DNA from 3 places in the Ruminococcus sp. OA3 genome. Region 1 is predicted to be linked to each of the others. Evidence: predicted binding sites of a transcription regulator. Region 1 holds the regulator's gene; each other region holds the start of a gene.
What was found. The regulator LexA, encoded in region 1, represses DNA repair genes until DNA is damaged. The targets are predictions, from matches to a motif close to CNAACANNTGTTNG.
Positions count from the first base shown of each region.

Region 2: a site for LexA is predicted at 4,236-4,249, ahead of recA (recombinase RecA). Genes of this name have one in related genera too.
Region 3: a site for LexA is predicted at 5,491-5,504, ahead of MCG98_RS14740 (putative DNA modification/repair radical SAM protein). Genes of this name have one in related genera too.

Region 1 covers NZ_JAKNTO010000001.1:2,919,467-2,926,900, reverse strand. The annotation lists gene yhbY (ribosome assembly RNA-binding protein YhbY) at 1-249, shown strand, start outside; gene nadD (nicotinate-nucleotide adenylyltransferase) at 255-869, shown strand; gene yqeK (bis(5'-nucleosyl)-tetraphosphatase (symmetrical) YqeK) at 888-1,478, shown strand; gene rsfS (ribosome silencing factor) at 1,492-1,845, shown strand; gene lexA (transcriptional repressor LexA) at 1,954-2,577, opposite strand; gene MCG98_RS13140 (LysM peptidoglycan-binding domain-containing protein) at 2,770-3,105, shown strand; gene MCG98_RS13135 (DUF554 domain-containing protein) at 3,199-3,879, opposite strand; gene MCG98_RS13130 (MerR family transcriptional regulator) at 4,003-4,821, opposite strand; gene proB (glutamate 5-kinase) at 4,818-5,624, opposite strand; gene MCG98_RS13120 (LysR family transcriptional regulator) at 5,956-6,825, shown strand; gene MCG98_RS13115 (DNA-3-methyladenine glycosylase I) at 6,955-7,434, shown strand, end outside.
Region 2 covers NZ_JAKNTO010000001.1:3,175,790-3,183,223, reverse strand. The annotation lists gene recN (DNA repair protein RecN) at 1-100, shown strand, start outside; gene spoIVB (SpoIVB peptidase) at 179-1,381, shown strand; gene spo0A (sporulation transcription factor Spo0A) at 1,626-2,423, shown strand; gene glgA (glycogen synthase GlgA) at 2,590-4,032, shown strand; gene recA (recombinase RecA) at 4,270-5,343, shown strand; gene MCG98_RS14375 (regulatory protein RecX) at 5,340-5,969, shown strand; gene rny (ribonuclease Y) at 6,060-7,434, shown strand, end outside.
Region 3 covers NZ_JAKNTO010000001.1:3,249,757-3,257,190, reverse strand. The annotation lists gene MCG98_RS14765 (DUF5662 family protein) at 1-90, shown strand, start outside; gene MCG98_RS14760 (aminotransferase class I/II-fold pyridoxal phosphate-dependent enzyme) at 93-1,259, shown strand; gene pfkB (1-phosphofructokinase) at 1,466-2,503, shown strand; gene MCG98_RS14750 (DeoR/GlpR family DNA-binding transcription regulator) at 2,460-3,209, shown strand; gene MCG98_RS14745 (TIGR03915 family putative DNA repair protein) at 3,215-3,970, opposite strand; gene MCG98_RS14740 (putative DNA modification/repair radical SAM protein) at 3,967-5,421, opposite strand; gene MCG98_RS14735 (molybdenum cofactor biosynthesis protein MoaE) at 5,642-6,070, shown strand; gene MCG98_RS14730 (acyl-CoA thioesterase) at 6,106-6,585, shown strand; gene MCG98_RS14725 (patatin family protein) at 6,591-7,434, shown strand, end outside.

The DNA.
Region 1 (7,434 bases):
GATCCAATCCTGCAGATCGGAAAGTCAACCCTGACACCCGAAAATACTTCATCTGTGGCTGAAGCTTTGGAAGCACGGGAACTGATCAAGATCAACGTGCTGAAAAACTGTATGGATGATCCGAAAGCGATCGCTCAGGTACTGGCGGAACGCACACAGTCAGAAGTTGTTCAGGTGATTGGCAGAAAAATCGTACTTTACAAAGAGGGTAAGGATGACAGGAAAAAGATTGAGCTGCCCCGGAGATAAAGAATATGCAAAAAGAACAAAAAATCGGTATCATGGGAGGAACCTTTGATCCGATTCACGTTGGACATTTGATTCTGGGTGAAACTGCATACGAACAGTTTGGTCTGGAAAAAGTTCTTTTTTTGCCGGCAGGTAATCCGCCGCATAAGAAGAACCGCAGAGGCCGTGCGACTGACGAGCAGCGGGTGGAGATGGTTGCACGTGCGATCTCGGATAATCCTCATTTTGAATTATCGCTTGTGGAGATGAATGAGGATGGCTACACGTATACTTTTAGAACACTTGAACGGCTGAATGAAGAATACCCGGAAAATGAGTATTATTTCATCATTGGTGCGGACTCGCTGTTTAATTTTGAGACCTGGAAAGAACCAGAAAGAATCTGTGCGGCGGCTAAAATTGTTGTTGCGACGCGGGACCACACAATGGATGAAAAAATAGTTGCTGAGATGAAACGTCTTTCGCAGAAGTACAGCGGCAGTTTTCTGAAGCTGGACAGCCTGAACATTGATGTTTCATCTCAGATGCTGCGCTCATGGATTGAGGAAGAACGTACGATAAAGTATTATGTACCGAACCGGGTAATTGATTATATCTATGAAAACCGGATTTACCGGTAGGTAATAAGAGGTGACATCGTGGCAGAACAAAAGTATGATTTAATAAAGCTGGAAAGAAAATTGAAAAACCATCTGGACCGCCAGCGTTTTCAACATACGACAGGCGTTATGTACACGGCCGTATGTATGGGCATGGTTCACGGCGGAGATCCTGTTAAGCTGCAGCTCGCGGGGCTTTTGCACGACTGTGCAAAGTGTATACCGGATGAAAAAAAACTGCGGTTATGCGGAAAATACGGAATTACGGCATCTCACTATGAGATGACGCATCCATACATGCTGCATGCAAAACTTGGCGCACATCTTGCGAAAAAAAAGTTTGACATCCGAGACCCGGAAGTACTTTCCGCTATTACGTGGCATACTACGGGAAAAGCGGCTATGACGGTACTGGAAAAAATCATTTATATTGCAGATTACATTGAACCCGGGCGATATAAGGCCCCGCGGCTTGATGAAATCCGAAAAATGGCGTTCAGAGATTTGGATGAATGTATGTATATGATACTTCATGACACGCTGGCGTATCTGAAAACAGTTGAAAAAGAAATCGATACTGTTACAGAAAGTGCATATGAGTATTATTGCAATCTGCATAATCAGGGATAAAGGAGAAAATTAAATGACGGGAAAAGATATGGCAAGAACAGCCTGCCTGGCATTGGAAGATAAGAAAGCAGTGGATATCAAAGTGATCGACATTGAACAGGTGTCTACACTTGCTGATTATTTCATTATTGCAAGCGGTACGAACCGCAGTCAGGTTCAGGCACTGGCTGAAAATGTAGAAGAGATGCTGGAGAAAGCCGGAAGTCGTCCGAAACAGATCGAAGGTTACCAGAATGCAAACTGGATTTTAATGGATTACGGTGACCTGGTGATACACATTTTTGATGAGGAAAACCGTTTATTCTATGACCTGGAAAGAATCTGGAGAGACGGAACTTCTGTATCTGTAGCTTCTCTGGAAGATTGATGAAGAGAAGCTGTTTTGTAAAACGAGCATAAAACGAAAACACAGGAACAATGTATGCGGATCCTTCGAAGATGTCCGTTCACTTTGCACCTGTGTTTTTATTTTTTATCAGGATTTCATAAATCTCATCACGCCGACTACTTTTCCAAGGATTTCAAGACCTTCTTCTACGATGATAGGCTCCATATCATCATTCTCAGGCTGCAGGCGGTAATATCCGTTTTCTTTATAAAATGTTTTGACGGTTGCTGAATCGTCGATCAGAGCGACAACCATGTTTCCGTTGTCAGCTGTGTGCTGGCTCTGCACCAGCACGTAATCTCCGTCGAGGATACCTGCGTTAATCATACTTTCACCATGAATTTCCAGAATAAATGCGTCAGATTTCGGCATATGTTCTGCAGGAATCGGAAAATAATTCTCAATATTTTCAACCGCAAGAATAGGTTCACCGGCAGCCACACGCCCTACGACAGGGACATTGACCATTTCACAGCGTGCTGTGTTGAAATTATCGTCCAGAATCTCGATTGCACGTGGTTTGGTAGGGTCTCTGCGGATATAACCGTTCTTTTCCAGTGTTTCCAGATGGGAGTGAACGGAGGATGTTGACTTCAGATTGACGGCCTCGCAGATTTCACGGACCGCAGGCGGAAATCCGCGGTTGATAATCTCACTTTTTATGTAATCGAGGATTTCCTGTTGTTTTTTGCTTATCTTACCATAGGCCATATACACTGCCCTCCATGTTTTTTATTACTTTTATCATAGCATATAAGCTCACATATTGCAAACAGATATTCGGAATGTTTGTTCGAAAAACGCCTTGACAAACATTTGTTCTGGGTAGTATAATAACCATACAGAACAAATGTTTGCGAAAATATGTTCGCATGAACTCGTACAAATGAGGGAGGCCATCACATGAAGAGGAGAAGGCGTACAAGAAACAGAAGAAGAATCCAGTTGACCGTGACAGCGGTATCCTTCCTGATACTAAGTGCGGTACTGATTCAATTCAGCGCAGATAAAATTGGTGCGCAGAGTGATATTTCCAAGATTACTTATAAATATTATACCAGTCACTATGTTGAGCGCGGGGAAAGTCTGTGGAGTATTGCACAGGAGTATATGACAGATGAATATAGATCAGTTGAGGCGTACATTTCTGAAATTCAGGACATCAATGGACTTCACGGGACAAAACTTCAGCAGGGAAGTCATATTTGCGTACCCTATTATTCATTGAAACATAACTGATTTTTCTGTTTATCTCACATTAATAATCCGGACATGGCGCATGGGTTGCATAATAAAATTATGTGAACTTGCAGGCGAGTGTCCGGGTTATCTTTATAAGATAAACTTTAGGATCAAAAAGAATATGACTGGTACCAGCAGAGCCGGAAGCATATTCAGCGTCTTGCAGTCTTTGATTTTAAGGATCCCCAGACCTGACGCGGCAATTAAAAACCCTCCAACGATTGTAACCTCCGCCATAAGGGAATCAGTAAGAAAATTCTGTAGGTATGTGGCACACAGATAGATCAGACCCTGCCAGCAGAATAAAACAGGCGCTGCAAGTGCCATGCCGATTCCGTATGTGGAAGCGAGCACTGTGGAAGTGACAAAATCAAGAGTTGCATTCGTAAAAAGAAACGTGTGATCCCCGTACAGGGCGCTCTGTATTGGACCCAGAATAGAAAGACTGCCAATGCAGTAGAGCAGGATTCCGGTAGAAAGACCCTGGCTGAGTTCGGATTTTCCGAGACGTCCGACCAGCTGGTTGAATTTACCATCGATATTGAGAACCGTACCAGCCAGACAGCCGAGCGCAAGGCTTACGATAAAAAGAACAGGGTAGCTGCTGTCTGACATATTTCCAACAATGGAATTGATACCAAGCCCTACGGCGGCAAGCCCCATGGCATTGTACAGAGCCCCCTGGTATTTTTCGTGGATTCCTTTTTTCAGCGCACTTCCGAGAACACTGCCAAGGAGGATAGTTCCTGTGTTTACGATTGTACCTATCATAGTGATTCCTTTCTTTCGCGTGATATATCTGTCTGTTAAAAGAATAAACCTTCCAGCAAGGGGAGAGTCAACAATGATTGCACAATTTCTTAAAGTTTTCAGTCGCTTTGCATAGCATGCCTGTTATTCGGAAGGTATAACGGGAATCTGAATTTCTGTGACAAACTGATCTACGTCATCGGTCATTCCGTCATCAATCAGGGTGATCTCAACGGAATTGCCGAAGATGCTGAGATTGCAGTTTTTCATGTGTTCCAACAGCTTCGAATAGTATAACGAAGATTGTGTGTGTGTTCCGGGAAAACGGATAGTAAGATACATTCCAGCGGGCAGAGATGCATCCGGATGTCTGTGGTCTTCCGGTTCCAGCATCAGAAAGATGCCGGAAAAATTCGAGAAGTCAGAGCTGCGGATGGATGTTTCTGAGATGGAAACACCAATTTTTCCAAGGAATATACCAGATTGTATCCGGCAGGCTTTTTCAAGTTCGCGTATGGGATATTCCAGATCATCTGTCACGGGGAATTCTTTTTTGAGGAAAAAAACAGGACGCTCAGGATACGATTTCAGCAGTATACTGTCCAGAGTGCAGTTTTTCGCATCTTCAATCTGGCTGATCCTGGATGATAATTTTTTCTCTATAGTCTGCAGTCTGTGCATCTGTATCTGAATCTCTTTCTGCTGAGATCTCAGGATCTGTATCATTGTATCTGTGTCTTTGCACTGAAAGAAATAGGAAATTCGCTCCAGAGGTATCTGCAGTGCTCTCAGGTATAAAATCGTGTTAAGGCGTTCAAACTGCCGGGTAGAATAATAGCGGTAACCGGTTTCTGCGTTGATTTTTTCCGGTTTTAAAAGTCCGGTTTCGTCATAATATCGCAGAGTTTTTGCATTTATATCAAACATTCGTGCAACTTCACCGATACTGAATAGATCTTTCATACGTGTGCTCCTGTTGCGGTAAAAAGAGTACCGGCTTTGCCGCCTTTGATGATCTCGTACATTGAAGCCGGATTTTTACCATTGGTTACTATTGTATCAATTCCCTGAGAGGTTGCAAGTGCTGCTGCCTGAAGCTTTGTTTTCATGCCACCGGTTCCGCGCCGTGATCCGGCTCCACCGGCTAAAGAGTGTACATTCTCATCGATTTCAGTAATAGATTCGATCAGTTTTGCATCTGGGTAAAGGCGAGGATCCCTGTCATAGAATCCATCGATATCGGAAAGTATAATGAGCTTGGATGCTCTGCATAAAACAGCAACAACGGCGGACAGCATATCGTTGTCACCAAACAGCCGCTCTTCCGATTCAATTTCGGTATAACTGACCGAATCATTTTCATTGACGACCGGGATAATTCCCATGTCAAGAAGGGTGTCAAAAGTACTTATCAGGTTTTCTTTCTTTTCTTCGATTTCGATATCTTCTGCGTTCAGTAAAATCTGAGCAATGGTTTTATCGTAGTCATTGAAAAATTTATCATACAGATACATAATACTGCACTGTCCGACAGCGGCTGCCGCCTGCTTCATACGCATGGTGCCAGGCTGTGCTTTCATACGCAGCTTGTTTTTACCTGCCGCAATCGCGCCTGAAGAAACAAGGATGATCTCATAGCCCATATTTTGAACGTCAGATAATACGCAGGAAAGGCGGTCAAAAGACCGCAGGTCATTTTGTCCCAGATCATTAGTCAGAGTTGAAGTTCCAACCTTAACAACGATTCTGTTATGATACAGTCCCATAGGATACCTCCATAATGATCGGAATATGCCCGGTGAAAGGCAAAAATTCCTGAATGATTTGTGAAGTTTTCAGTTTCATATATCCGGTTGTCGTGCCGTCGCTGCACTTTTGTACCCAGCATTTCTTCCATGCAGTCTGCCGGTGTAACTGAAACACGTGATATATGAAATTTCGTTTATATAAAACATATTTCGCTGAGTCCTTTCCTGTCAAATTGTAAAAAAGTCCTTGTAAATGAGATGTATATAATGTAGCATAAATACAAGGATTACAAAAGCGAATATTTATCATGAATAGCATGACAAAATAAGATGGATTGGAGGATAGATTTTGGAACTCAATATACAAAAGCATTTGGCGTTCATAAAAACAGTGGAATACGGGAGTTTCACGAAGGCGGCAGAGATCCTGAGTTATTCTCAGTCGGGTATCAGCCGTATGATACATGATCTGGAGCGTGAGTGGAACGTTTTACTGTTGGAGAGAGGGCGGTCCGGGGTCCGGCTGACTTCTGACGGAATGAAGCTTCTGCCGTTTGCAAAAAGTGTATGTGAGGAGTATCAGAAGCTGCAGGTTCAGGTCAGCAGATTAAATGGTCTGCAGTCCGGTCTGATCAGGATAGGAACATTTTCCAGTGTAGCTACACATTGGATTCCAAAGATTATCAGGGAATTTCAAAAAGACTATCCTGATATCGATTATGAATTGTTGTTGGGCGATTATACGGAAATTGAGAACTGGATCGCGGAGGGGAGAGTAGACTGTGGATTTGTCAGGCTTCCTACACTTCCGGAGTTTGAGACTGTTTTTTTGGATCAGGACAAGCTGCTTGTGGTATTGCCTGAAGATCATCCGCTGGCAGACTGTGATTATTTTCCGGTGGGGGCGCTGTGCGGGGATCCCTTTATGCTGTTGGAAAAAGGTGCAAAGACTGAAGTATCAGAAATATTTGAGCGTTGTGGGATAACCCCGAAAGTTCGTTTTACAACCTGGGACGACTATGCGATTATGTCTATGGTAGAGAGCGGACTGGGTATCAGTATTCTGCCGCAATTGGTCTTGCAGCGTGTCCCGTACAGGATCGTAATAAAAGAACTGGAGATACCTGCCTATCGAAAGATTGGACTTGCGATGCGGGATAAAAAAAGTGCACCGCTTGCAGTGAAACGGTTCCTGGATTATATTGACTGCCGGCTTTAAAATCAGTTTATTACTATCCGGAAGGTGTCAGTGATCCGGACTGTTGGGTACTGCGTTTTACTGCCGGCAGGGGTTGGTTCTACAGTAATTTTAGTCAGTAGATTTTGAGATAGAATAGAGGATTGAGGTATGGAGTGGAAAGATAAGAAATGCCGCTGCCGTTGGGCAAACCCGAAGAATGAGCGCTACATAAGATATCACGATGATGAATGGGGTGTTCCGGTCTATGATGACCAAAGGCTGTTTGAGATGCTGGTTCTGGAATCCTTTCAGGCAGGGCTGACGTGGGAGTGTGTTCTCAATAAACAGGACGCTTTTCGGAAGGCGTTTGATGATTTTGATTTAGAAAAGGTCTGCACTTATGATGAGGCAAAAATGGTTTCCCTGCAGAATAATTCTGATATCATCCGAAACAAACTGAAAATTAAGGCAGCAGTGAATAATGCCAATGTATTCAAAGAGATACAAAATGAGTATGGAAGCTTTTCAAATTACCTCTGGCACTGGACAGAGGGAGAGGTAATCTATGAGAAAGGGTTGGCGAATTCCAGTCTGTCAGATGCTGTTTCCAGTGACTTGAAAAAGCGTGGCATGAAGTTTGTGGGAACA
Region 2 (7,434 bases), 260 kb from region 1:
TATGCTGGGCGGAACCAGGATTACTCAGAGTGTTCTTTCAAATGCCTGTGAGATGAAAGAATTGGCACAGGTACATAAAAATACAAGACTGAAAAACTGAAATCATCGCATACTAAAAAAGGATATACAACACGGTATATCCTTTTTTGCAGCTTTTAAAAGAAAAGGATGTGATGAAGTGAGCAACAGTCAGAAATATAGAAGATTTTTGTGGGTGATGCTTTGCCTGTCACTGATGTTGTGTGCCGGTTACTTCTATTATACGGTGCAGTCATCCATACCGGATGAGATCAGCGTCTATGAGGGACAGGAAGAGCAGCTGGATGAAATATTTCCATCGACATTTGTCACATATGATGATAGCCTGGAGGTTGTGGGAAGCGATTCATACCGAATTACCTGCCGGTTATTCGGAGTCGTGCCGGTTAAGACGGTAACGGTACAGAATGTTGCACAGCGGACAGTCTGTGTCAGCGGAGATACCATCGGCCTGTATATGGAGACCGACGGAGTCATGATCATTGATACCGGGGAAGTAGATGCGCAGGATGCAATGCTTAACGATCCGGCCAAAAATATAGCGAAAGCCGGAGACTATATTATGGAAGTAAATGGTAAAAAACTGGAAGATAAACAGGAATTAATGCAGATGGTGGAAGATAGCCAGGGAGATGAAATGCAGCTGCTGGTGAAAAGAGGGGAAGAAGAAATCATGCTGGCGCTGCAGCCTGTTCTGACAACTGATGGCTCCTATAAACTGGGCATCTGGGTAAGGGATAATATTCAGGGTATCGGAACACTGACATATATGGAGGAAGATGGTACGTATGGGGCACTTGGCCATGGCATCAGTGATATGGATACCGGGGAGCTATTGAGTCTGGAACAGGGTGAGCTGTACAGCGCAAAGATTCTTTCCATATCTAAAGGTGTCAAGGGAAATCCGGGTGAATTAAAAGGTGTTATCACTTATCAGGAGACAGAAAAGCTTGGAGATATCACTGATAATCAGGCGAACGGCATCAGCGGGACGCTGAATGATAACGGGAGACAGCGTCTGTCACTGACACCGAAAGAAATTGGACTGAAACAGGAAATCCAGGAAGGACCAGCCAGCATCCTGAGCAATGTTGACGGTACTGTGGAAGAGTATGGGATTGAAATTTCGGATATCGATTATAATGAAAAAAACACAAATAAAAGTTTTGTCATTCATGTGACCGATCAGCGACTGCTCGGTGCCACCGGCGGGATCGTCCAGGGTATGAGCGGAAGCCCGATTCTGCAGAATGGCAAACTAATCGGAGCTGTGACACATGTATTTATCAAGGATCCATCCCGGGGATTTGGGATTTTTATCGAAAATATGCTAAAAGACTGATTTACGGCATTATATATTAAAATCCGATAATTCCCTTCTTTAGCAGTCAAAACAGGAGTGTATTTTCCAGCGTCTGGCTTTTTTCGGCAATTCTCTCATGGAAAGTGTCGAACGAAACTTACCAATTTATGGCAGTTTAACTTGATTTGGTAAGGAAACATCTCTATAATTGAGTCATGGCAGAGAAAAAAAGTATCTGTTAGGGGCGCCCTGCCGAGAAAAGTAAATGTGCAGGAGGAGAGATATGGAAAAGTTAAATATTGCCATTGCAGATGATAATGAGCGGATCGTGAATCTGCTGGGGGAGATCATAAAAGAAGACAGTGATCTGGAACTGGTAGGTCAGGCAGACAACGGTAATGATATCTACAATATCATTAAGGAAAAGGAACCGGATGTGGTATTATTAGATATTATTATGCCGAAGGTTGACGGACTTACTGTAATGGAAAAAGTGAATCAGGACAATTCAATGAAAAAGCATCCTGCTTTTATTGTGGTATCCGCTGTAGGGCAGGAAAGAATTACAGAAGATGCTTTTAATCTGGGTGCGTATTATTACATTATGAAACCGTTTGACAATGATATGATTATCAATCGGATCAAACATGTAAGAAATCAGGCGATGAGCAGAATACGAGATATCAGGAAGATGAGTACCTGTGACAACAAGAACGAATATATGGAAAAAAATCTGGAAGTGGATGTAACCAATATTATCCATGAAATTGGTGTTCCGGCGCATATTAAGGGATACCAGTATCTGAGAGATGCGATTATTATGTCTGTGCAGGACATGGATATGCTGAATTCCATCACAAAGATCCTGTATCCGACAATTGCCAAAAAACATCAGACGACGCCGAGCCGTGTAGAACGTGCGATTCGTCACGCAATTGAAGTCGCATGGAGCAGAGGAAAGATGGATACTATCGATGAACTGTTCGGGTACACCGTGAGCACGGGAAAAGGAAAACCGACAAATTCCGAATTTATTGCACTAATTGCTGATAAAATAAGACTGGAATACAAAAATATTTAGTGGAATCGTATATTAAGCTTTCCTTAATATTAAAAATACGATATAATGAGTGTTAGTGAGGAAAGCGTGCTTGCACGTTTGACGAACGGCGAATGTCGATCATGAATTGAAGATTCATGATATAATATTCATAGAATGTCGCATCTAATATTAGGGAGGTTCTAACATGAAAAATGTATTGTTCGTTGCGTCGGAAGCTGTACCGTTTATAAAAACAGGAGGACTTGCGGATGTAGTAGGTTCCCTGCCGAAATATTTTGATAATGAGAAATACGATGTACGTGTGATTATTCCTAAGTATTCCTGTATGAAAGAGGAGTTCAAAGGAAAACTTAAGTTTGTGACCAGTTTCTATCTGGACCTGAACTGGAGACAGCAGTATGTCGGAATCCTGGAGACAGAGTATGAAGGGATTAAATTTTATTTTATCGATAATGAAGAACACTTCAGCGGGGATAAACCGTATTCCGGAATGCCATGGGATCTCGAGAAATATGCATTTTTTTCAAAAGCAGCGTTATCTATGCTTCCTGTCATAGGTTTCCGCCCGGACATCATTCATTGCCACGACTGGCAGACGGGGCTTGTGCCTGTTTATCTGAAAGAACGTTTTCAGGGCAATGATTTCTATTGGGGAATAAAATCGGTTATGACGATACATAACCTGAAATTTCAGGGGGTATGGGATCTTCGGACGGTTAAAAATATTACCGGCCTTTCGGATTATTACTTTACGCCGGATAAGCTGGAGCATAACCGGGATGCAAATTATTTAAAAGGCGGGATTGTTTACGCAGACGCTATCACGACCGTGAGCGAGACATATGCGGAAGAAATAAAAGTACCTTTTTATGGTGAAGGGCTGGACGGTCTGATGAGGGCAAGAAGTAACAGCCTGAGAGGAATTGTCAACGGTATTGACTACGATGAATATAACCCGGAGACAGATCCAGCCATTTTCAAACATTATAACGCAAAGAATTTCAGAAAAGAAAAGATAAAAAATAAAACAGCCTTACAGGAGGAACTGGGCCTGGAAGTGAACCCGAAGATTATGATGATCGGGATGTGTTCACGGCTTACGGATCAGAAAGGACTTGACCTCGTATCGTATGTGATGGATGAATTATGCCAGGATGCGATACAACTGGTGGTTCTTGGCACCGGAGACGCCCAGTATGAAAATATGTTCCGGCATCTTGCATGGAAATATGGCAACAAGGTTTCAGCGAATATCTATTATTCAGAGCCTATGTCACATAAAGTCTATGCTTCCAGCGATGCATTTTTGATGCCTTCGCTGTTTGAACCGTGTGGTTTGAGCCAATTAATGAGCCTTCGTTACGGTACGGTACCGATTGTTCGCGAAACAGGAGGATTGAAGGATACTGTACAGCCTTATAACGAGTTTGAAAGCACTGGAACAGGATTTAGTTTTACAAATTACAACGCGCATGAAATGTTAAATACGATTCGCTATGCGGAACGTGTTTACTATGATAAAAAGAGGGAGTGGAATAAAATAATTGACCGGGGGATGGCACAAGACTTTTCCTGGAATCATTCAGCAGCAAAATATGAAGAAATGTATCATTGGCTGGCACCGTAAGTGTCAGTGGCAGACCGCATCAGAGATGGTGTGGTCTTTCTTCATTTACAGAAAATCACACTGCTCTGCTTGCATGGGATGCCTGTGTTTAGTATACTGGTATCAGCATTCAAATCTCATGATTTCTGAAGTCCGGAAAACTCCCATGGCACAAAATGATATTGACAAAACGGAAAATATGTACTACTATATTAAACAGGAAGCGAACATAAGTTCGCATCATAACTGGAGGTAAGCATGGTAAAAGAAGATAAATTAAAAGCATTGGACGCTGCACTCGTACAGATAGAAAAAAATTACGGAAAAGGTGCGGTGATGAAACTGGGAGACTCAGGCATCAATATGAATGTGGAGACGATACCAACAGGTTCACTGAGCCTTGATGTGGCACTGGGGCTTGGCGGCATACCAAAAGGACGCGTGGTGGAGATCTACGGGCCGGAATCCAGCGGTAAGACTACCGTTGCACTCCATATGGTGGCTGAAGTACAAAAAAGAGGCGGGATCGCAGGCTTTATTGACGCAGAGCACGCACTTGACCCGGTATATGCGAAAAATATTGGAGTTGATATTGACAACCTTTATATCTCGCAGCCGGACAGCGGTGAACAGGCGCTTGAGATCACAGAGACGATGGTGCGTTCAGGTGCGGTAGATATTGTGATCGTGGATTCTGTCGCGGCCCTCGTTCCGAGAGCTGAGATTGACGGTGAGATGGGGGATTCTCATGTGGGTCTTCAGGCCCGTCTGATGTCACAGGCACTCAGAAAATTGACTTCCGTTATCGGAAAATCAGGATGTGTTGTTATTTTTATTAATCAGCTGCGCGAGAAGGTCGGAGTAATGTACGGCAGTCCGGAAGTCACCACAGGCGGACGTGCGCTGAAGTTCTATTCCTCCATCCGTATGGATGTGCGCCGGATAGAAGCGATCAAACAGAGCGGTGAGGTCATCGGAAACCGTACGCGTATCAAAGTCGTTAAGAATAAAATTGCCCCTCCGTTTAAAGAGGCTGAATTTGATATTATGTTTGGAAAAGGAATCTCCAGGGAGGCGGATATCCTGGAACTGGCTGCAAGCAGCGGAGTAATCCAGAAGAGCGGTGCATGGTTTGCCTACGATAATGCAAAGATCGGGCAGGGGCGTGAAAATGCGAAGACCTATCTGACGGAACATCCGGAGGTCATGCAGGAAGTGGAGCAGAAGGTAAGAGAGTACTATGGCCTGAATGGCTCAGAAACATCAGAGACACCTCAGGAATCGAAAACACCGGAGACCGGAAAGGCAACTGCCGGGATTGAGACAGAATGACAGTTACAGATATCCGACCCGTGACGAAGCGGAAATACCGTGTGGAAATTGAAGGACAGCTTGCTTTTATTCTGTATAAAGGCGAGCTGTCTCGTTACCGTATTGTCTGCGGTGAGGAGATACGGGAACAGGATTTTTCGGAGATTATGAATGAGGTTCTGCCGCTTCGCGCCAAACGATATGCGATGAATCTTCTGGTTAAGATGGACCGGACCGAGCAGGAGATCAGAGAAAAGCTGAAAAAGAGCGGATACCCGGCGGAAGTGGCCCGGAAAGCGGTTGACTATGTAAAATCTTACGGTTACATAGATGATGAGCGATACGCCGTTCATTATTTTGAACGCTATAAGGACAGTTTAAGTGTCAGGCAGATTTCATGGAAACTGAGACAGAAGGGTGTCGATGCGGGACTTATCGAAAAAGCGGCAGAAAAGGCAGAGCCGGACGATCATGAACAGGTCATCCGTGCGCTGGTCGAAAAGCGATTGAGGAACAGAGCCGAAGTAACAGAGAAAGATATCAGGAAACTGGAAGCTTATCTGGCAAGGCGGGGATTCTACGGGGAAGAGATCTGGAAGGTCTTAAAAGACTGCCGGTTTAGCGCGGGGGAAAAAACGATAGAATAAATCAGCCGCCGTGCTTGACATAATTACCAAAATAATATAAAATTGAAGTGTTGTATTTGTACAATGAAAACTAAATAAGGAGGTGCTCCTGTGGGAACAATTATTATCAGTGTAATTGTTGCTATAGTAATCACGCTGCTTATTGCGGTTCCTATTACTTGCAAGGTTGCGGTTTCCAACAAGGTGAAGCAAGATGCCGAAAAAGTTGGTACAGCAGAAGAAAAGGCAAGAAGCATAATAGATGAGGCATTAAAAACGGCTGAGACTAAAAAACGCGAAGCCCTTTTGGAAGCTAAGGAAGAATCTCTCAGAACGAGAAACGAACTGGAGAAAGAAACCAAAGAACGAAGAGCCGAACTGCAAAAGTATGAAAAGCGCGTCCTGTCAAAAGAGGAATCTGTTGACAGAAAATCTGACGCACTCGAACGGCGTGAAGCAGAATACGCAAACAAGGAAGAGCAATTAAGAAAGAAAGAAAAGAAAGTCGACGAATTACATGCACAGGGAGTACAGGAACTGGAACGAATTTCAGGTCTTACCTCCGAACAGGCAAAAGATTATCTTTTAAAAGCTGTTGAAGATGAAGTGAAAATTGACACGGCCAAGCTCTACAAGGAACTGGAGAGCAAAGCAAAAGAAGAAGCCAACAGAAAAGCGAAAGACTACGTGGTGACAGCGATTCAGAAATGTGCTGTTGATCATGTGGCAGAATCTACCATATCAGTAGTTCAGCTCCCCAACGATGAGATGAAAGGTCGTATCATCGGAAGGGAAGGACGTAATATCCGTACACTGGAAACATTGACAGGTATTGATCTGATCATTGATGATACTCCGGAAGCGGTTGTATTGTCAGGCTTTGATCCGATCAGACGAGAAGTCGCACGTATTGCGCTGGAGAAATTGATAGTCGATGGCCGTATCCATCCTGCGAGAATCGAAGAAATGGTTGAGAAAGCCCGCAAAGAGGTAGAGACCATGATCCGCGAGGAGGGAGAAGCTGCTACCCTGGAAGTGGGAGTTCACGGTATTCATCCGGAATTGATTCGCTTGCTGGGAAGGATGCAATTCCGTTCAAGTTATGGACAAAATGCATTGAAGCATTCCATCGAAGTCGCACAGCTCGCCGGGCTGTTAGCGGCAGAAGTTGGAGCGGACATACGTACTGCAAAACGTGCAGGGTTATTACATGACATAGGAAAATCCATCGACCATGAAGTGGAAGGATCCCATATTCAGATTGGTGTTGATTTATGTAGAAAATACAAAGAATCCTCGCTTATCATCAATGCGGTAGAGGCACACCACGGAGACGTGGAGCCGGAATCATTGATCGCATGTCTTGTTCAGGCTGCAGATGCAATCTCAGCAGCAAGACCGGGAGCGAGAAGGGAAACATTGGAAACATATACCAACAGATTGAAACAGCTTGAAGATATCACAAACTCCTTCAAAGGGGTAGACA
Region 3 (7,434 bases), 330 kb from region 1:
ATGGAATTTCTGCTGAGGATGCTGGCGGAAAAAGGGGAGAGAAAAACCCTCCACTATATAAAATACAGATTTTTGAAAGAGGAGAGATGAACATGCAGTTCTCAGAGCGAATGCAGTTGTTTGGGGAGAGCATCTTCACCACACTGGCGAAGATGAAAGAGGAAAAAGAAAGCAGGGGAGAAACGGTTATTGATCTGAGTATCGGTACGCCGAATATACCTCCCGCCTCCCATATCATAGATGCGCTGGTGGAAGCGGCGAAGGACGAGAAGAATTATGTGTATGCGATCAAAGACCTCGCTGAGCTGCACAGGGCGGTTGCAAAGTGGTATCAGAACAGATATCAGGTGAAGCTGAATCCAGAGACAGAGATCGTATCGCTTCTGGGGTCCCAGGAAGGGCTGGCACATATCAGTCTTTCTGTCGTGGATCCGGGAGACACCGTGCTCGTCCAGGATCCCTGTTATCCTATTTTTGGGGATGGTCCAAGGATCGCCGGAGCGAAACTTGCATATATGCCGCTGAGGAAGGAATGTGATTATCTTATCGATTTTGAAAACATTGAGGAGGAAACAGCCAGAGAGGCAAAGCTGATGGTTGTGTCATATCCGAATAATCCGACCGCGGCTGTGGCACCGGATTATTTTTATGAAAAACTGATTGCATTTGCCCGAAAGTATGACATTATTGTATTGCATGACAACGCATACAGCGAGCTGATCTTCGACGATAATGTGCAGGGAAAAAGCTTTTTATCTTATCCGGGTGCAAAAGAGGTGGGGGTGGAATTCAATTCCCTTTCCAAAACATATGGACTGGCAGGAGCTCGTATTGGTTTCTGTATTGGAAACGAACAGATCGTAAAACAGCTGACAAGGCTAAAATCCAATATGGACTACGGTATGTTTCTGCCTGTACAAAAAGCTGCGATAGCGGCGATACTGGGTGATCAACAGTGTGTTAAAACTACGAGAGAAGCATATAAAAGGCGAAGGGATCTTTTGTGTGACGGATTCTCATCGATCGGGTGGAAGATGCAGAGAAGCCCGGCAACTATGTTTGTCTGGGCGCAGATACCCGGAAACTTTGCGTCTTCTCTTGATTTTGTCAGGACCTTACTGGAAGAGGCGGGCGTAATGGTCACGCCGGGAAGTGCTTTTGGACCATCTGGGGAAGGATTTGTAAGGATTGCCCTTGTTCAGGAGGAGGAGATGATAAAACAGGCTGTTCAGAGAGTCAGAGAGAGTAAAATACTGTGACTTGAATGCAGGCTGGTATAAAATAAGAATCATATAACCAGAATATGGGCGGTCTGCGGGAGAAATCCTGCGGACCGCTTTGCTGCTGCCATGTGAATTGGCTGCGGTGTCTGGGAGGATGGAAGTGACTGATTATGATTGACAGTGACTGAAAAAGAAATTATGATAGGGTGAGAAGAAAAGTTTATGCTGAAAGGGGGAAAGGAATGATTTATACGTTAACCTGCAATCCATCACTGGATTATATTGTTACAGCGAAAAACTTTACGATCGGTGGGATGAACCGGACAGAAAATGAACGTATCCTTCCCGGGGGAAAAGGAATCAATGTGTCTATCGTGTTAAAAAATCTCGGTATCCCGAGCACGATACTCGGCTTTACCGCGGGGTTTACCGGGGAAGAAATAAGAAAAAGAGTCAGAGAGGCGGGATGCGCAGAAGAATTAATATCTGTCAGCCAGGGATGGTCCCGCATTAACGTGAAACTTCGTTCCAGCAGTGAAAGTGAAATCAACGGACAGGGCCCCCCGATCAGCAGTGATGCTGTTGCGGCACTTTTGAAGAGACTCGAAATGCTGGAAGAAGGGGATGTGCTGGTGCTGGCAGGAAGCATTCCCAATTCAATGCCGCATACGATCTACCGGGACATAACCAGAAGGATGTCTGAGAAAAATGTCATGGTGATCGTAGATGCCGCGAAAGACCTTCTTGTCAGTGTACTGCAATATCAACCGTTTTTAATTAAACCAAATCATCATGAGCTGTCCGAGATTTTCCGTGAAGACCTGCAGGGTCCGAAAGATATTGTAAGGTGCGCCAGAAAGCTTCAAAAGTACGGGGCGAGAAATGTGCTGGTCTCCATGGCCGAAGCCGGAGCGATTCTGGTTTCTGAGACAGAGGGGGTATTCATAGGCTCTGCACCCAGGGGAAAGGTAGTGAATTCTGTGGGAGCAGGTGACTCCATGGTTGCGGGGTTTCTGGCAGGCTACTTTTCGGATGGCAGCTACCGAAAATCACTGGAAATGGGAATTGCTGCGGGAAGTGCCAGCGCATTTTCAGAAGAGCTGGCGTCCAGGGAAGAGATAGAAGCACTGCTTTGCGGGATAAAAGCCTCCGGCGGATTGTGGAGTCGCACAGATGCATTATGTGCGACCCGAAGCAGGTACGCTGGAGCGTATTTGAAGAATGAGGAGAAAAGATATGCTGATCGAAGACAGAATGGAAGAGATCGTACGGGTGGTTGAAGAGCGCGGGAGTATTCAGGTCCAGGAACTGATCGAACTGCTCAATACATCAGAATCTACAATACGCCGGGATCTGACGGTACTGGATAAAAGAGGACTGCTGACAAAAGTGCATGGAGGTGCAATCGCCATTCGCAACAGCGGGATCCATACGGATTCCTTTGTTGAAATCCGTGAAGATATCAACCGGGATGAGAAGGGACTGATCGCCAGGTATGCTGCGGCTCTGGTCAAGGCAAACGATCTGGTCTATCTGGATTCCGGAACGACGACCGGGCAGATCATCGATTATCTGGTGCCCAATAATGCGGTATTTGTGACAAATGCCGTGATGCATGCGAGAAAACTTGCTGCTAAAGGATTTCATGTCTATCTGCCGGGAGGGGAATTCAAGTCAGTGACTGAGGCGATCGTCGGGGAGGAGGCACTGGAAAGTCTTCAGAAGTACAATTTTACCATAGGTTTTCTGGGAACAAACGGTGCAGATATTGAGGCGGGGTACACGACACCGGGACTCAGGGAGGCAAAGGTAAAGGAATATGCCATGAAACAGTGCAGGGAGTGTTACGTACTGTGTGACAGTTCCAAGATTGCGAAGATATCTCCGGTAAGATTTGCGGCATTTGAGGATGCAACGATCATTACGACTCTGGTAAAAGAAGAGCCGTATAAGTCGTGCAGGAATATCATTCAGGTATCCTCCTGACAATTTTATGTCATAAATTCCGTCATATGCTTCCGGTACCAGAGCGGCATCATATTGCGCTGGCATCGCTTGTTCTCTCTGGGAGTGATAGAGACTGCCTGAAAAAAAGAAGTCCAGAGTTCACTGTATTCATCCCTGATCTCTGTACGGCTCAGTGTTAAAAATTCTTCCGGGGTAAGCAGCGTCATATAGTAAGAACTGTCGGCGGGATGGATCACGGCGCTTTTTCTGGTATCATCGATGATCATCCAGTTCTCTGAAGGCATGCGGTCAGAAAAATTCTCTGCCAGAATGGGAAGGACATTGCATTTCGGTTCGATATGACTGACCAGAGTACTGCCTTGTATACTGGAAAAACGGATGAATTCACGAAACAGATGCGCTTCATTTAAAACCTTGCGTTCGACAGCGAACAGACTGGCGACGGCAGGTTCCTGCAGGCGTCCCGTAACAGAGGGACCATAGTGAAATCCAAGCAGTAAAAAGCGGTAGATGCAGTCCAGCTTATCCTCTTTAAATGACAGACTGGAACGGTAGACCATTTTGAAAACTTCATACGATATTTTACATTGAATGGACCGGATAACTTTTCTGGTCTTTTCTTCATCTGCTTCAATATGATGGTAACTGCAGAAAAGCGCAGTTTCATAGAGGGGTTCTGTCATCAGACGGACATTCCGGTGGCCAAGTCCGCTTCCCCATGCTTCATAAATGCAGGTCATCATTGAGCTGAAATCATCAGCACATGTAAAAACAGTCATCGTATACCCTCCACAGTCTGCGGATATGACAGATTCATATCTTCAAACAGTGACATCTGCCGGTAAACGGGAGGATGTGCCAGCTCCCAGTTTGCTTTCTGGTCCATTCCCGTCAGCTGCCGAGTGATAAATTTTTCTTCGATCGGTATCCGGTACATCATTTTACCGCCGCAGGTAATGAAGTACTGAGCACGTTTCAACACCACCCCTGTCTTTTTCAGATGAGAGAAATCCAGGTTCCCGTACCTGCGGGCATTGACAATACGCATGGCCGACTTGTTGCCGATTCCGGGGATTCGGAGCAGGGTTTCAAAAGAGGCAGTGTTGACTTCTATCGGGAAGTGTTCCAGATGACGAAGCGCCCACTCACATTTGGGATCCAGCAGTGGATTGAAATTGGGGCGTTCCGGGCTCAATAGCTCCTCCGCGTGAAAGCCGTAAAAACGAAGAAGCCAGTCAGCCTGATAGAGGCGGTGTTCCCGCAGAAGGGGAACGGCGGTGTCAGGAGGAGGCAGAAGGCTGTCCTCATTGACCGGAATATAGGCAGAGTAAAAGACACGTTTCAGGTCAAAACGCTGGTAAAGGTTCTGAGAAGTCAGCAGAAGCTGATAGTCATTCTCCGGACTGGCCCCTATGATCATCTGGGTACTCTGACCGGCGGGGATGAAAGCAGAATTTTCTTCTTCCCCTTTTTTCATAAAAACGGAAGGGGCATTGCCGGGATCAAAATCCCGCCTGGCTTCCAGCTGTTTCTGACCGAAGATGCTTCCGTTTAAATACCGGTTGGCGCGGTGCCTTTCCATAGATGCCGATTTGCCGATGGCAAGCCGTGATGCAGCGATACCCTGTGCCATTTCTTTCATGGGATGAAAGATGCTCTGAAATGTCTTGTGGGGAGCAAGTGTGTGCAGGCTTTCCTCCGTGGGCAGTTCCATGTTGATGCTCATGCGGTCAGCCAGAAAGCCTGCCTGTGTCAAAAGCTGCGTTGGGGCAGACGGGATGGCTTTGACATGAATATATCCGTTGAAACGGTAAGTTTCACGGAGCAGAAGCAGGGTTTCATAAATTCGTTCCATGGTGTATTCGGGGCTTTTGCAGACTCCGGAACTCAAAAACAGGCCTTCAATATAGTTGCGGCGATAAAACTCCATGGTCAGCTGACAGACTTCCTCCGGGGTAAAGGTAGCCCTCGGGCGGTCGTTGGAACGGCGGTTAACGCAGTATTTGCAGTCGTAGACGCATTCATTGCTGTACAAAATTTTTAAAAGAGAGATGCACCGCCCATCACCTGCAAAACTGTGACAGATCCCGGAAGCAAAAGAATTGCCGAGATATCCTGCTTTTCCCCGCCGGTCCGAACCGCTGGATGTACAGGCTACATCATATTTCGCGGCATCTGCCAGAATATTCAGTTTTTCCTGCAAAGAAAAAGAATGTGTAACTGTTAGCATACAACCTCCATAACAATAAGAACATACGTTTGTTTTAACTGATTGTAACACAACGGAGACAGATAATCAAGAACAAATGTTCTGGATTTGTTTTTATTGCAAATAGTATCAGAAAAATATATACTGGATACAGTGATATCAAATATAGGATATGTTCTTAAAAAAGCTTTCCATAAAGCATGATATGAATCAAACAGGATGTTGACAAGGAGGATTTTCAATGGAAAACATTAGTAAATTTATGATAGAAAGCGGTAATGGGGGCAACGCACCTTCTGTTGATGCATGGCTGAAAGAGGCAAAAACAGACAGGAGTGCTTCCGACTGCGGTATGTACCTGATTCATAACGGTGTTGTGCGTCAGACAGCCAGGGCAAAAGTCCGTCTGGGTGAGGAGACGGCTAAGCCAGTTACAGGCCTGCTGTTTTCCTATGATGAAGAGAAGGCGGCTGCTGCGGTAGAGGAAACGTATCAGATGCCGGGTATCTATTATATACGTGTGTGGCTCAACCGCGGGGAGCTGTCTGTGGGAGATGACATCATGCAGGTACTCATCGGCGGAGATATCCGTCCCCACGTCGTGGACGCTCTGCAGGCGCTGGTGGGACAGATAAAGACAAAGTGTGTTGCCGAGACAGAACTGTTTTAGCTGCCTGCATTTCACTCATAAGGAGCAGATAAAAAGTGGAAAGAGAAACAATGAAGCGAGTGTCCGATTCTAAAATAGAGGTCATTTATCAGGTAAGACCAGAACATCTCAACGGAGCCGGGAGACTCTTTGGGGGAAGATTGATGGAGTGGATTGATGAGATTGCCGGTCTGGTGGCAATACGTCATGCACAGTCTAATGTTATCACGGCTTCTGTCGACAATCTTAAATTTCTCCGGGGTGCATTCCAGGGAGATCTGGTCGTACTGATCGGAAGAATGAGCTATGTCGGCAACACCTCTATGGAAATACGTGTTGATACGTATGTGGAAAGTCTGGATGGAGTCAGACGTCTGATCAATATCGCCCATCTGGTTCAGGTGGCCGTGGATGAAAATGGCCGTCCCAGAAAGGTTCCGGGACTCATTGTCGAGACAGAGGCCGAAAAAGCGGAATGGGAAGCCGGAGTGAAGAGAAAAGAGATGCGTAAACTGCGGAAAGAAGAAGGGTTTTAAAAGATATGAAATTAGGATTGATTCTGGAAGGAGGGGCAAGCCGCACCTGTTTTTCAAACGGCGTGATGGATGTCCTGATGGATGAGAATATACGGGCGGATTATATTATAGGGGCCTCGGCGGGAATCGCCAACGGCGCATCCTATGCTTCCTGGCAGAGAGGCAGAGCCCATGAAATCAGCAGGAAATATATGGTGGACCCGCGCTATATGGGTGCGCGTTATCTTTTTCAGAAAGATAACAGAAGCTTTTATAATATCAAATTTGTTTTTGATGAAGTGCCAAATCATTTAGTACCGTATGATTATGAGGCGCTGAGTGATTATCCCGGCGAATTGGTTGCCTGTGTGACCAGGCTGAAAACGGGTCAGGCGGAATATCTTAAGGTTACGGCAGAGGATCCCACGTGGAAAGTTCTTCAGGCCAGCTGTGCGCTGCCGATACTGTTTCAACCGGTAAAAATTGACGGCAAATACTACATGGATGGAGGAATTGCAGATTCCATTCCGATTGATCAGGCGGTACGCTCGGGATGTGATAAAAATATTGTAGTGCTGACAAGAGAGCGCTCTTACTTAAAAGAGGGGAGCAGAACCACGCGTCTGGCTGCCAGAATCTACAGGAAATATCCGCAGTTTGCGGAAGCGCTTCTGACGAGGGCGGAGCGGTATAATGCAAACAGACGGAGAGTATTTGAACTGGAGAAAGAAGGAAAGGTTTTTATAATTGAGCCTCAGAATGTCGGCGGGTTTAAACGGACCGAGTCCAGTCCTGATAAGCTGGAGGCACTTTATCAGCAGGGGATTGACTGTGCGGAGGCAAGGATGGAGCTGCTGCGCGCATACCTCG